2 regions of the Variovorax sp. VRV01 genome follow, and region 2 is predicted to be linked to the other one. Evidence: riboswitches for the same ligand, from Rfam matches in the RefSeq annotation. Region 2 holds a riboswitch; the other holds the start of a gene.
What was found. Region 2 has a riboswitch for cobalamin ahead of IB278_RS13860 (TonB-dependent receptor domain-containing protein). Riboswitches for the same ligand answer to the same signal wherever they lie in the genome.
Positions count from the first base shown of each region.

Region 1 (7,261 bases), on a different contig from region 2:
GCCAGTCGCCCGCGTCCTTCGCGTGCACCGAGGCGAACTTCATCTCCTGCCAAGGCAGGCCGAGCCGCGCGCAGGCCAGCTGCAGCGTCGACACGTTCGGGATGACCTCGATCGCCTCGATGCACAGGCGTGCGGCCAGGAAGGCCGCGATGCCATGGCACAGCGGATCGCCGGTGGCCAGCACGACCACGCGGCGCTCTTCGGCCTGTGCGGCGCGGATCCATTCGGGCACCTGCGACAGTGCGCCGGTGAGGTCGCGCTGCACCGCGCCGGGTGCGATGTGCGGCGCGAACAGCGCCAGCGTGCGTGCGGCGCCGATCACCAGCTGCGCCTGCTGCAGATGGGCCATCGCGCTGCGCCCGAGGCTCGCATCGCCGTCGTCCAGCACGCCGAGGATGCGGCATTTGTGGGTCATGTTGTTGTCGTTGTCGTTCACGGCGCCTCCGCGATCTTTCGGCCTTCGAAGTCGCAGACCAGCACTTTCAGTTCGAATTGGTCGGGGTAGCGTGTGCGCAGCGTCTGGATGACGCGCTGCGCGAGCGCCGTGTGAAAGGCGGCGCCGAGCCCGAGCGTGTCCATGCGCTCGCCGGCATAGCGCGCGGTCTCGTTGCCGCGGATCGCATCGCACACATCGGGCGGCGCGCCGAGTCCGGCGGCCAGGTCGGCCAGCAGGCCGGTGTCGACCTCTGCCCGGCCGGCGTGGGTGATGGTCTCGCCCTGCGCGATCTTGGTGAGCTTGCCGACCATGCCGCCGATCACCACTTTCCGGATCCCGGCCTTGACCGCGGCGCCCATCGCATAGCGCAGGAAGTCGCCCATCTGCACGAAGGCCGGCTCGGGCAGCTCCGGCATTTCGGCCATCACGAATTTCTCGGTGCGCCCGCCGGTCGTGAGCACGACCACGCCGTGGCCCAGCGTGCCCGCCACCTGCACGCCCTGCACCACGCTCGCGCGGTAGGCGGCGGTGGAGTACGGCTTGACGATGCCGGTCGTGCCCAGGATCGAGATGCCGCCGAGGATGCCCAGGCGCGCGTTGAGCGTCTTCCTGGCCATCTCCTCGCCCTGCGGCACGGAGATGGCGACTTCGAGGCCGACTTCGTCGAGCAGCGTCGCGCCCACCGCGCGCACGTTGGCCTCGATGTTGCGGCGCGGCACCGGGTTGATGGCGGGGCCGCCCACGGCGAGCCCGAGGCCCGGCATGGTGACGGTGCCCACGCCGGCGCCGCCGGCCAGCACCACCTGGCCCGCGAGCTCGGGCAGCAGGCGCACATCGGCCGTGAGATGGGCCTTGTCGGTGCAGTCGGGATCGTCGCCGGCGTCCTTGATGACCATCGCATGCGCGCTCGCGCCGTCGACGCGGCCGTCGTGCACCGCGAAGCGCACGAGGTCGCCGTTGGGCAGCAGGCACTCGACCTCGCCGGGCACCTGCCCCGTGACCAGGCCGATCACCGCCGCGCGCGCCGCCGCGGCCGAACACGCACCGGTCGTGAAACCGGTGCGGGTGCCGCGGGGCGCGCCCTTGTCCATCATGCGGCGTGTTCGCGCGCCTCGGCCAGGCTCAGCAGCGCGTGGATCGCGGCCACCACCAGCGTGGAGCCGCCCTTGCGCCCGCGGATCACGATCCAGGGCACGTCGTTTTCGAGCGCGACCAGGTCCTTCGACTCGGCCGCCGACACGAAGCCCACCGGCATGCCGACCACCAGCGCGGGGCGCGCGCCCTCCTCGTGGATCAGCCGCACGATCTCGATCAGCGCGGTGGGCGCATTGCCGATGCCGACGATCGCGCCGTCGACCAGCCCGAGCCGATGCGCCTTGCGCATCGCCTGCACCGCGCGCGTGGTGCCTTCGGCCATCGCCTGCGAGATCACGTCGGGGTCGCTGATGAACTGGTGCGTGCCCATGCCGAAGTGGGCCAGGCGCGGGGCCGAGAGGCCGACGCAGATCATCTCGACATCGGCCAGCACGCGGCTGGCGCGCGAGCGGATGGCGGCGATGGCGGCGTCGACCGCTTCAGGATGAAAGTCGGTCAGGCCGTTGAAGTCGAAGTCGGCGTTCGCATGGATCATGCGGCGCACCACGGGCCACTGGTCAGCGGTGTAGGCATGCGATGCCACCTCGCGGTCGATCACCGCGAAGGAATCGTGCTCGATGGCACGGCCCGCCGCGGTGAGCTGCTCGGTGACGACGTTGGCCGCCGTGGAAGACGCCGGCTTCATCGCAGCACCGGCACCGGATCGTGCGCATGGGCGTGGCCATGCGCGTGGTCGTGATCGTGGTCGTGATGGTGATCGTGACCATGGTCATGGCCGTGCGCGCCCGCATCGCCATGGTGATGGCCGCCCAGCCCGTGTTCCACCGCGAAGTCGCGGAACTTGCAGCCGTCGCAGGGCATGAGCGCGGCCGGTGCGCCGCGCCGCAGGTCATCCACGCGCTGCTCCAGCAGCGCAAAGATCTCGGGCTCGAAGCCGAAGTAGCGCGTGGAGACAAAACGGATCGTCGGGTATTGCGCCTTCAGGTGTTCGACTTGGCGCGCGATCCGTTCGACCAGCGTGCCGTTGAACAGGTAGTACGGCAGCACCACCACCTGCTTCATGCCCAGCAGGCTCTGGCGCTGCACGGCCCGCTCCAGACGCGGGTAGGTGATGCCCGTGAAGGCAAGGTCGACCAGCTCGTGGTCGGTCTCCTCCATCAGCCAGCGCGCCATCTTGGCCATGTCGCCGTTGGCCTGGCGGTCCGACGAACCCCGGCCCAGGATCACCACGCCGGTGGTGGTCGGGTCGGGCATGTCGAGCGCCTGCATCGCGTCCTTGAGGCGGCGCCGCAGGATCGCCAGGATCGGGTCGCAGGCCGTGAGGTGCGGCGCATAGAGGAACTGCACCATCGGGTACTTGAGCCGGGCGCCGTCGATGGCCTGCGGGATGTCCATCTTCACGTGGCCCGCGGCATTGAGGATGAGCGGCACCACGATCACGCGCCGCGCGCTCTCGGCGGCGCGGCGCAGGCCCTCGCTCATCGTGATCTCGGAGAACTCGATGAAGCAGACCTCGATGCGCCAGCCCGGCTGCCGCTCGCGCCATTGCGCGGCGAAGGCCTCGATCTCGTCGTTGCCGGATTTTTCGCGCGAGCCGTGGCCCACCAGCAGAATGGTTTCTGAGTTCATGGAAGTTCCTGGCGCAGGGTTTCGGCGGGAACGCTCGCGCGCCTGAAGCGGTGCGTGAAGCTCGCGTCGTAGAGCTTGGATTTGGCGAGCGTGGTCCACTGCCGCGCGCCCAGCGTGGGGCTGGCGATGATCATCGACTGGGTCGCGATGCGGGCCTCGCGGCACAGCGCCTGGATAGTCGCCACCGTGCCGCGCACGATCTTCTCTTCGCCGGGCCAGCTCGCCTTGTGGACCACCACCACGGGCGCATCGGGCGACCAGCCGGCGGCCGCGAGTGCGGCCGTGACCTTGCCCAGCAGCGTGATGCTCAGGAAGATGCACAGCGTGCTGTGGTGCGCGGCCAGCGCCTCGAGCGACTCGCCCTCGGGCATCGGCGTGCGGCCTTCGACGCGCGTGAAGATCACGGTCTGCGTGACCTCGGGCAGCGTGAGGCTTTCCACCGCCGCGGCCGCCGATGCCATGGCGGAGGACACGCCCGGCACCACCCCGATCGGCACGCCCGCCGCATCCAGCGGCTGCACCAGTTCGATCAGCGCGCCGTACAGGCCCGGGTCGCCGGTCTGCAGGCGCACCACGGTCTCGCAGCGCGCGGCCTGCGCGATCAGCCAGGCCGACATCTGCTCGAGCGTCATGTCCTTGCTGTCGGCAATGGCGCAGTCCGGATGCGCCCAGCGCATCGCGGCTTCGCTCACCAGCGAGCCCGCGAACAGGATCGCCCCGGCGCGCTCGACGAGGCCGCGGCCCTTGACGGTGATGAGTTCCGGATCGCCCGGGCCCGCACCGACGAACCACACGGTTCCCGGCGCCGGCGCACTGCCTGGAGCGATGGCTCGCTCGTTCATCATGATGATTCCTCCGCGCCCGCCGCGCGATAGATGGTCGGTAGGACCGGGCAGCGGGAGAAATCGGAGGGGCGTCAGTGGATGCGGTTCCGGCGGATGCACACCTGCATCGAGCCGGACGCCATGCGCCGCCCGCCGATCCTCGCCCACCGCAAGGTCATGCGCTGGTCGTCAGGCCGGTCTCCGGGCTCACGAGCGGAAGGCCATCGGCTCTCCAGCAAGACCACCTTCCCATGCCGTTCGCGGCACAGTGGCGCGGGACCGAATCCCGGGGCCTTGCTTCTGACTCGTTTACCGTTGCGGGGGCAGCGTCGGCATTGCGCGGTGTTCTCTCCACCGCCGCGCACCGACTTCCCGTTTCACCCTGGCCACCCCGCCGTTGATACGGGGCGCCAGGACACCTGACAACGCGCGCAAAGTGTATCAGGCGGTCTGGGCTCGATGAACGGCGGAAGGAGCCCCATGCCGGGGAAGGGAAGGCGCATCGGCGCGCTCCATCCGCCGCAGCGCGGCGCTCAGCTCGTCCTGCTCCGCAGGGCCCAGCTCGCGCGCCAGGCGCCTGAACCCGGCCTGGTAGCAGGGCAGCATCAGCGCCGCGGTGAGCGCGTGGACGTCATCGCCGCGTGCAAGGCGCTCATGGCACGCAGCGATGCTCCGATACACGCCGAGCGCCTGCGCGACGCGGGTTTTCCTGCTGCTGTCGTTGCTGCTCTCGATGCTCATCGCCGGCTCCTTGTGGCGCGCCGTGGATGGCGCCGCAAGGCAACTCTATGGATTGGCGGGCGCAGCGGGGAGTAACAAGATCGTCGTGAATCCGGCCCTACTCGACCGCGACCTTGCCCTCCTTGACCAGCCTCGCGAACTTCACCGTCTCTTCGCGGATGCGCGCCGCCATCTCGGCGGAGCTGTCGCCGATCGGCTCGGCGCCGATGGCGCGCATCCGCTCGGCGAACTCCGGCGACTTGATGATCCTGGCCATCTCGGCGTGAAGCTTCGAGGTGATGTCCTTCGGCGTGCCCGCCGGTGCCAGCACCCCGAACCAGGTGCCGATGTCGAAGCCTTTCAGGCCGGCCTCTTCGAGCGTCGGCACGTCGGGCAGCACGGCGGAGCGCTTCGCGGTGGTGACGGCCAGCGCGCGCAGCTTGCCGCCCTTGATGTGCTGCAGCACGGGCGTGATGGTGTCGAAGGACATGTCCACCTGTCCGCCCAGCAGGTCGGTGGTGAGCGGACCGCTGCCCTTGTATGGCACGTGCAGCAGCCTGACGCCGGTGCTGGCCTGGAACTGGGTGCCGATCAGGTGCTGGGCCGTGCCGTTGCCGTTGGAGCCGTAGGTCATCTCCTTCGGCGACGACTTGGCGAGCGCGACCAGTTCGGCGGCCGACTTGGCCGGCGTGAGCGACGCGTTGACCACCAGCACATTGGGCACCATCGCCACCGTGGTGATGGGCGCAAAGTCTTTCTGGAAGTCGTAGGGCAGCTTCTTGTAGACGCTGGTCGCGATGGTGTGGTGCACCGCGCCCATCAGCAGCGTGTAGCCATCGGGCCTGGCCTTGGCGACGTAGTCGGCGCCCAGCGTGGCGCCGGCGCCGGGCTTGCTTTCCACGATCACGGGCTGGCCCAGGGCCTTGGAGAGCGCATCGGCCAGCGCGCGGGCCAGCACGTCGGTGGTGCCGCCGGAGGGGAAGGGCACGACCAGGCTGATCGGCTTGGCCGGCCACGGCTCTTGCGCGGTGGCCCAGGGCGCGATGCAAAGGCCGAGGGTCGCCAGGACGGTTCCCGCGAGGGCGCGGCGCCTGGTGGCGCATGGTTGCTTCATCATGTTTTGTCTCCTGGCTGACGGTCTGCGCCGTGTGTTTTCTTTAGGCGAGCCGCGCGCACACGGCCTGCGTGACCTGCGCCGTGGTGGCGCTGCCGCCGAGATCGCGCGTGTGCAGCGCGGGGTCGGCCGTCACGGCTTCGATCGCCTGCATGACGCGCCGCGCGGCCTCGGCCTCGCCCAGGTGCTCCAGCAGCATCACGACCGACCAGAAGGTGCCGACCGGATTGGCCAGGCCCTTGCCCATGATGTCGAAGGCGGAGCCGTGGATCGGTTCGAACATCGACGGGTAGCGCCGCTCGGGATCGATGTTGCCGGTGGGGGCGATGCCCAGGCTGCCCGCGAGCGCGGCGGCCAGGTCGCTGAGGATGTCGGCATGCAGGTTGGTCGCGACGATGGTGTCGAGCGAGGCCGGCCGGTTGATCATGCGCGCGGTCGATGCATCGACCAGTTCCTTGTCCCAGGTGACGTCCGGAAACTCCTTCGATATCTGCAGCGCGATCTCGTCCCACATCACCATCGCGTGGCGCTGGGCGTTACTCTTGGTGATGACCGTGAGCAGCTTGCGGGGCCGCGACTGCGCCAGCCTGAAGGCGAAGCGCATGATGCGTTCGACGCCGGCACGGGTCATCATCGACACGTCGGTGGCGGCTTCGATCGGATGGCCCTGGTGCACGCGGCCGCCGACGCCCGCGTACTCGCCTTCGGAGTTCTCGCGCACGATCACCCAGTTCAGGTCGTCCGGTCCGCAGCGCTTGAGGGGGCCATCGATGCCGGGCAGGATGCGCGTCGGGCGCACGTTGGCGTACTGGTCGAAGCCCTGACAGATCTTCAGCCGCAGGCCCCAGAGCGTGATGTGGTCGGGAATGTGCGGATCGCCCGCCGAGCCGAACAGGATCGCGTCCTTGCCGCGCAGCGCGTCGAGGCCGTCGTCCGGCATCATCTTGCCGTGCGCGCGGTAGTAGTCACCGCCCCAGCCGAAGTTCTCGAATTCAAAGCCGAAGCTGCTGCTGGCCGAAGCCAGCGCTTCGAGCACTTTCTGGCCTGCGGGAACGACTTCCTTGCCGATGCCGTCTCCGGGGATGGTTGCGATCTTGTACGTCTTCATGGCGATGTCTGCGGGAGGTTGGAAAGAGCTCCGACTGTAGGAAGCAGGAGCCCGCGGAATCGGCGCTAAAGTGAAGCCATCGTTAACCTGTATTCAACAGTGGAGCCGCGATGAGCAGCGCCATCCTTCCGGCCGATCTCGGCTTCTTCTCCACCCTGGCCAGCGCCGGCAGCCTCAGCGCCGCTGCGCGGGAACTGGGCATCACCACGCCCGCGGTCAGCAAGCACCTGGCGCTGATGGAATCGCGCGCCGGCGTGCTGCTGGTCAACCGCTCGACGCGCCGCATGAGCCTCACGCCCGAGGGCGAGCTGTACCTGGAGCATGCGCGCCGCATC
Region 1 covers NZ_JACVBS010000003.1:289,272-296,532, reverse strand. Annotated here, with positions in the region: gene cbiE (precorrin-6y C5,15-methyltransferase (decarboxylating) subunit CbiE) at 1-436, opposite strand, end outside; gene IB278_RS07650 (cobalt-precorrin-5B (C(1))-methyltransferase) at 433-1,530, opposite strand; gene IB278_RS07645 (precorrin-8X methylmutase) at 1,527-2,216, opposite strand; gene IB278_RS07640 (sirohydrochlorin chelatase) at 2,213-3,160, opposite strand; gene cobM (precorrin-4 C(11)-methyltransferase) at 3,157-4,002, opposite strand; cobalamin riboswitch at 4,159-4,422, opposite strand; gene IB278_RS07630 (hypothetical protein) at 4,426-4,725, opposite strand; gene IB278_RS07625 (Bug family tripartite tricarboxylate transporter substrate binding protein) at 4,823-5,821, opposite strand; gene IB278_RS07620 (tartrate dehydrogenase) at 5,862-6,926, opposite strand; gene IB278_RS07615 (LysR substrate-binding domain-containing protein) at 7,037-7,261, shown strand, end outside.
Region 1: it holds a riboswitch for cobalamin, as region 2 does, so the genes downstream of both, cobM (precorrin-4 C(11)-methyltransferase) here and IB278_RS13860 (TonB-dependent receptor domain-containing protein) in region 2, are expected to answer to the same signal.

Region 2 (7,261 bases):
CGCTTGCCCAGAGGCGTGGCGGCCATCGCGTCGGCCGCCGCATCGAGCCGCGCCATCGCGTCGCCGAGTTCATGCGCGGCGACCAGGCCCAGGTGCCGCTCGGGCAGCTCGAAGCCGGCACCGCGCGGCAGGCTGCCGAGCCACTGCGCCGGTTCGCGCAAGGCCCCCTTCAGCATGCCGGCATGGCGTTCACCGGCCACGCGGTTGGCCAGCACGCCGGCCCAGGGCAGCGCGGGCCGGAAGTTCTGCAGGCCGTAGGCCAGCGCGCCGAAGGTGCCGGCCATGGCCTGTGCATCGATCACGGCCAGCACCGGCAGGCCGAAGCGCTCGGCCAGGTCCGCCGCGCTGGGACTGCCATCGAACAGGCCCATGACGCCTTCGACGATCAGCAGGTCGGCCTCGGCCGCCGCCGCATGCAGCCGCCGGCGGCAGTCGGCCTCGCCGGTCATCCAGAGGTCGAGCGAATGCACCGGCGCGCCGCTTGCAAGCGCCAGCCAGCAGGGGTCGAGAAAGTCGGGCCCGCACTTGAAGACCCGCACGCGCCGGCCCTGGCGCGCATGCAGCCGCGCCAGGGCGGCCGCGACCGTGGTCTTGCCCTGCCCCGAAGCCGGGGCCGCCACCAGCACGGCGGCGCAGGCGTGCGCAGCGACCGGTTCGCTGTTCGCGTCGTACTGGCTTATTGCGGTGTCCACTTCAGGCCGATGTAAGCGTTGCGGCCGCCGGTGGCGTAGCCGCGTGCAAGCGTGTAGTCCTTGTCGCCCACATTGTCGACGCGGGCCACCAGGCCGATGTCGCGCGTGATCTGCGTGCTGGCCACCAGGTTCAGCACGGTATAGCCGCCCAGCGTGCGCGTGTTGGCGGCGTCGTCGAAGCGCTTGCTCGACGATTGCAGCTCGGCGCCCAGCGTCCAGCCGGCAACGCGCCAGTCGGCGCCGAGCGTGCCGTGGCGGCGCGCGCGGCGTGCGAGCAGGTGGTCGGTGTCCAGGTCGCGCGGGTCCTGGAAGTCGAGCGATGCGCGCAATGTCACGTCGCCGATGCGGTGGCCGCCCGACAGCGTCACGCCCTGGTAGCGGGCCCGCGCCGTGCTGGCATAGCAGCCGAAGCTGGAGCGGCAGTTGGTGGCCGAGCCGTCGAACACGATCAGGTTCTCGACGCGGTTCTGGTAGACGACGATGCCCGCATGCGTGCCGCCGTCGGTGTACTGCAGGCCCAGTTCCACGTTGCGGCTCGACTCTGGCTTGAGGCTGGCCACGCCGTATTCGCTGAAGCGCTGGTACAGCGTGGGTGCGCGGAACGCCGTGCCGGCCGAGACGGTGGCGCGCAGCCGCGGCGTGATCGCGTAGCCATAGGCGGCGCTGCCGGTGGCCTTGCCGCCGAATTCGCTGTCGTCGTCATGGCGCACATGCAGCTGGAGCGAATGCGCGCCCTGCACGAAGCCATAGCCGAGCGAGACCGCATCCTGCGAGCGCTTGCTCGAGAACAGGCCGCTGCTGGTGGTGGGTGCATTCTCGAGCGCGTCTTCGCGGCGCTCGAGCGTGGCCGTCACCAGGTGCGGGCCGAAGCGGAACTCGTTCTGGAACAGGTAGCCGCGCAGGTTCGTCTCGGTGCGGTAGAACGATGGCTGGGTCTTGTAGACCGACTGCGAATCGGTCACCTGCACGCGCGTGCTGTAGATGTCGTTCCACTTGGCCGACCACGACAGCCCGGCCGTGCGCAGCGTGTTGTTCGAGATGTCGTTCCTGAAGAGGATCGGCGGCTTGGTCCTGAAGCTCACCGGCGGGTCGTAGCCGGCTTCCATGTCGCTGTACAGCAGCGTGGCTTCCAGCCGCTGGTTCGGCGTGAGCTGGTAGCCCAGGCGCAGGTTGCCGGCATTGCTGCGGTAGCCGTCGCGGTCGGGGCTGGTGAAGCCGTCCTTCGAGGGCGTGCGCTTGTCCATCGGCAGCACGTTGAAGCCCCGGCTTTCCTCGTGGGCCGCGCCCAGCGAGTAGTCGAAGGCACCCGATTTCCCGCTCACGCCCGCCTCCGCCTTGCGCAAGCCATGGCTTCCGAAGCCGATGCCCGCGTAGGGCGCCACGCCCTCTTCGCCGCGCTTCGTGAAGAGCTGGATCACGCCGCCCACGGCATCGGAGCCGTACACCGCGGCGGCCGGACCGCGCAGCACTTCGATGCGGTCGATCTGCGAGAGCGGAATGCTTTCCCAGCCGGCACCGCCGGTCGATTGCGAATCGACGCGCACGCCGTCGATGTAGACGGCCGTGAAGCGCGTCTCGGCGCCGCGGATGAACAGGCTGGTGGTGTTGCCCACGCTGCCGTTGCGCGTGATCTCGATGCCCGGCAGGCGCGCCAGCACGTCGGCCACGCCGACCGCGCCGCTGCGCTCGATGGTCTGGCGGTCGACCACGGACACGTCGCCCACCAGGTCCGACAGCGGCTGCGGCGTGCGGTTGGCTGTGACCACGGTTTCGCCGAGTGCCGGCGCATCCTGCTGGGCATGCGCGACGGCCGGCAGTTGAAGCAGCGCCATGCCGCCGAAGGCGGAGGCCAGCGCGAGCGGCAGGCAGGCAAGGCGGCGGCGCGCAGGCGAACGGCCGAGGGAAAGAAAACCACAGGAAGTCATGAATGGAGCGAACGAACGTCTATGCCCGTCGCCGGCTTCCCCGCCGGCGCTTGGACGCAATGGCTGCCTTGCGCGCCGAACCGAAAATCGATCGCGCATGCGGCAGCCGCCTCGTTGGCCGGTATCCGGGCTGGCAGTGCGACCCCACCGCCTTCCCAGGTGCCTGTTTCAGGGCACCCAGTGGCTTGATGGATGAGGTTGACGCTTGCGGCGTCGACTGCTTGACCGTTGCGGGGGCAGCGCAGGCGGCTTCGGCCTTGTTCCGTTTCCGGAGGGCGTTCACTCCTGCTTCCCGTTGAACCGCGGCGCGTGAACCACGCCGCAGGCACCAACGCGCAGGATTCTAGGGCCTGCGCCGGCACAGTAAGCCAAAAGTTGCGCAGCCTGTGCTTCGCCGGGAAACTACAATCGCCAACCATGCCCGCCTCCAGCCCCATCGACCAGATCGCCGAGCGTGTGGACCGCCTGCTCGTGCGTCATGAAGAGGTGCAGCGCACCAATGCGCTGCTGCAGGAGCAGGTCGAAGCGCTCACGCGCGAGCGCGATGCGCTGAAGTCGCGGCTGGCCGCGGCCCGCACGCGCCTCGATGCATTGCTCGAGCGGCTGCCGGCTGAACCCCCTTCCCAAGATTCCCCCGCATGAAGCAGATTGAAGTTCAGATCATGGGCCAGAGCTATCTGCTCGGCTGCCCCGACGGCGGCGAGGCGCAACTGCGCGAAGCCGTCGAGCGCGTGGACGCGGCCATGTGCAAGATCCGCGATGCCGGCAAGGTGAAGGCGCGCGACCGCATCGCGGTGCTCGCCTCGCTGAACCTGGCTTTCGACCTGGCGGCACAGCAAGCGGCCGCCGCGGCCGCGCCGCTTCCCGTGGCCGCGGCGTCCTCGGCCCCCTCGGCAGATGGCGGGGACGCCGACGCCAAGGCCGCCCAGCTCATTCAGAAACTCGATCAAGCCCTCGCGGGCGATGACCATTTACTCTGAGCGGAAGCACCCGGCCCGTCCGGGGCGTAAAATCCGAACTGTCTGCGGTGCGCGTCGGGCTTAATATTTCCTTGTTCCAATGCTCTCCGGAGCCGGGCTTGGTACATCGCTTGACGGGTGTGATCATCTCGCGTCAGATGAACCCGAAGTCTTGCTGCCCTCGCCCACCTGAACCCTGGTTCAGGATGCGGGTTCGGCGCCCACTTGCAGACACCTTTTTCCGTTCATACGGCCCCTGCATGCGCTGCACGGGGCCGTTGCTTTTTTTCAAGGCTTCGCTGCGTGACTTCCCTGCTCGACCCCCTCCTGATCGCCGAACTGGCCGCACTCGGCCTGGGCACCGGTTTCCTGGCGGGCCTGCTGGGCATCGGCGGCGGGATGCTCATGGTGCCGTTCATCACGATCATCATGGGGCACCGCGGGGTGGCCTCCGATCTCGCGGTGAAGATGGCGATCGCCACCTCGATGGCCACGATCATCTTCACCTCGGTGTCCAGCGTGCGCGCACACCACAAGCGCGGCGCGGTGCGCTGGGACATCGTGCGGCGCCTGGCGCCCGGCATCGTCATCGGCAGCCTGCTGGGCAGCCTGGGCGTGTTCGCGCTGCTCAAGGGCACGGTGCTGGCCATCGTCTTTGCGCTGTTCGTGGGCTTCTCGGCCACGCAGATGTTCCTCGACCGCAAGCCCAAGCCCACGCGCCAGATGCCGGGCACCGCGGGGCAGCTGTCGGCGGGCGGCGCCATCGGCTTCATCTCGGGCCTGGTCGGCGCGGGCGGGGGCTTCGTCAGCGTGCCGTTCATGACCTGGTGCAACATCTCCATCCACAACGCCGTGGCGACCAGCGCCGCGCTCGGCTTTCCGATTGCGGTGGCCAACGTGCTGGGCTACGTGGTGAGCGGACAGTCGGTGCAAGGCCTTCCGGCCGGCTCGTTCGGCTACATCTGGCTGCCCGCGCTCGCGGTCATTGCGGTGTGCAGCGTGCTCACCGCGCCGCTGGGTGCGAAGGCAGCGCACAACCTGCCGGTGAAGAAGCTCAAGCGCGTGTTCGCGAGCATCCTGTACCTGCTGGCGGCCTACATGCTCTGGAAGGGCCTGCAGGGCTGAGCCGCCGCGCGCCTTGAAAGCCCCTCGGCGGCCGGGTGGGATCCGTTGCGAGGCCGCGGCCCCGGCCGTATAACGGGCGCATGAAAATCCTCATTGCTGTCGACGGCAGCGCCTATACGCAGAAGGCGCTCAATTACCTGCTGGCCAACCGCGCGATGTTCGTGGATGGCCATGAGCTGGTCATCGTGCATGTCTGCACCGGTATCTCGGGCCATGTGGCGCGCCACCTCAGCAAGGAGGTGATCGCCGATTACTACGCCGAGGAAAACGCCAAGGTGCTCGACCCCGTGGCGGCCTTGCTTGCGCAGAACAGCGTGAGCAACTACACGATCGACAAGCGCCATGGCCATGCGGCCGAGGAAATCCTCAAGTCGGCGGCGGCTGCGCATGCGCAGCTGATCGTGCTCGGTACCCATGGCCACGGCATCATCGGCCGCGCGCTGATGGGCTCGGTGGCCACCAAGGTGATCTCCGAGACCGACACCTCGGTGCTGCTGGTGCAGTAGCCGGGCTTTTCTCTTCTTTCCCCTCTTATTGCACGCGCTGCTGCCGCCATTCGCGCGGCGCGAGGTGGTTCCCGTGCTGCACGGTGCTGAAGGCCGACGACCAGAGCGACGAATACATCAACTGCCATGCGGGCAGCGGGCTCATGAACGGGCCGGGCGCAGCGTAGCGGGCCCCTCGCTCCGGGGATGCCGTAGGATGCGCGGCCCTACACAAAGGCAAGGACCCGACCATGTGGAGCGATCTCGACAGCCTCGTCGAAGCCTCGATGCAGGAATGGAAAGTACCGGGACTCGCGCTGGCCGTCATCCAGGACGGCGACATCGCCGTGCTCAAGGGCTACGGCGTGCGCGACATCGACACGGGCCTGCCCGTGACCATCGACACGCAATTCCTGCTGTGCTCGATCACCAAGTCGTTCACCGCGGCCGGACTCGGCCTGCTGGTGGACGAACGCAAGCTCGACTGGGACCGGCCGGTGCGCGAGGTGATTCCCGAATTCCGCCTGCACGATCCGGTGGCGACCGAGCGGCTGACCGTGCGCGATCTGCTGTGCCATCACAGCGGGCTGCCGCGGCATGACTGGATCCACATGCCCGGCGACCTGGGCAATGCGCAGATGCTGGCCGCGCTCAGGCACCTTGCACCCAGCAAGGACCTGCGCGACACCTTCCAGTACTCGAACCTCGGCTACCTGGTCGCCGGCATGGTCACCGAGCGGATCAGCGGCCAGAGCTACCAGGACTTCACCACCGAGCGCCTGATGAAGCCGCTGGGCTTCAGCCGCTTCGGCTTCTCCATCGAGGCCCTCGCGGCCGCCGAAGACGCCGCCCGTCCCCATGCGATGGACGGCGATGAGCGCTACCGCACGCCGCTGTCGCCGATCCGCGCGACGCCGGCCGGCGGCATCAACGCCTCGGTGGCCGATCTTGCGAAATGGGCACGCTTTCTCCTCGACGGCAAGGCGCATGGACGGCAACTGCTTTCGCCTCAGGCGCTGCGCGAAATGACGACCCCGCGCGTGCACATGGGGCGCTCCCCTTACGCCGAGATCGGCGACTCGCACTACGGCCTCGGGCTCTTCTGCGAGCAGTACCGCGGCGAGCGCACCGTCGCGCACTCGGGCTCGTGGACCGGCTGGAGCACGCTCATGACGATGCAGCCCGAGCGTCGCGCAGGCATCGTGGTGCTGACGAACCGCACACCGGGGAGCGTCCAGGCAATCCTCACCTACGCCGTGCTCGACCGCATCTGCGGCCGCGAGCCGGTCGACTGGTTCGAGCGCCTGGCCCCCAAGCGCAGGCAGGCCATCGAACAGCAGGCGCTCGACCGGAAGGCGGGCGCGGAAGTCCGCAGGAGCGGAACCCACCCGAGCCATCCGCTCGATGACTATGCCGGCGACTACGAGCACCCGGCCTACGGGCGCCTGCGCATCGACAGGGAGGCGGACGGGCTCGCATGGCGCTGGCGCGGCATCGAGGAAAAGCTCGAGCACCGCCACTACGACGTGTTCATCACCCCCGACCGTCCGACGGTGCTGCACCCCAGCAACCGGACGCTCACCTTCCGCTACGACCGGCAAGGCCGCATCGATCGCATCGAGATTCCATTCGAGGAGATGGTGGACGACATCGTGTTCCTTCGCGCTCCGGCCGGCGACGTGCTGGACCCGGCGTTCCGGCAACTGTGCGCCGGCGACTACCTGCACAGCGGCCGTGTGATCGAGATCAGGCTCGACGCGCGCGGCGAGCTTGCCATGACGATTCCGGGTCAGCCGACCTATCGCCTGCTGCCGGCCGATGGACGCAGCTTCCGCGTCGACACGCTCGAGGGCTTCGGCGTGGAATTCCGCCGGCCTTCGCCCGACGCGGTGGACGCGCTCATCTTCCACGAACCCCGCGTCACCGCGCTCGCACCGAGGGTGGCAGGGCCCTAGGCGAACAGCCCCTTGTGCTGCTCCCGCAGCAACGCCTTCTGCACCTTGCCCATGGTGTTGCGCGGCAGCTCGGGCACGACGAAGCAGCGCTTGGGAATCTTGAAGTTCGCGAGCTTCGAC
Region 2 covers NZ_JACVBS010000007.1:11,847-19,107, reverse strand. Annotated here, with positions in the region: gene IB278_RS13865 (cobyrinate a,c-diamide synthase) at 1-692, opposite strand, end outside; gene IB278_RS13860 (TonB-dependent receptor domain-containing protein) at 677-2,617, opposite strand; cobalamin riboswitch at 2,716-2,965, opposite strand; gene IB278_RS13855 (DUF904 domain-containing protein) at 3,035-3,259, shown strand; gene IB278_RS13850 (cell division protein ZapA) at 3,256-3,597, shown strand; gene IB278_RS13845 (sulfite exporter TauE/SafE family protein) at 3,880-4,701, shown strand; gene IB278_RS13840 (universal stress protein) at 4,782-5,207, shown strand; gene IB278_RS13835 (serine hydrolase) at 5,438-7,141, shown strand; gene IB278_RS13830 (malonate--CoA ligase) at 7,138-7,261, opposite strand, start outside.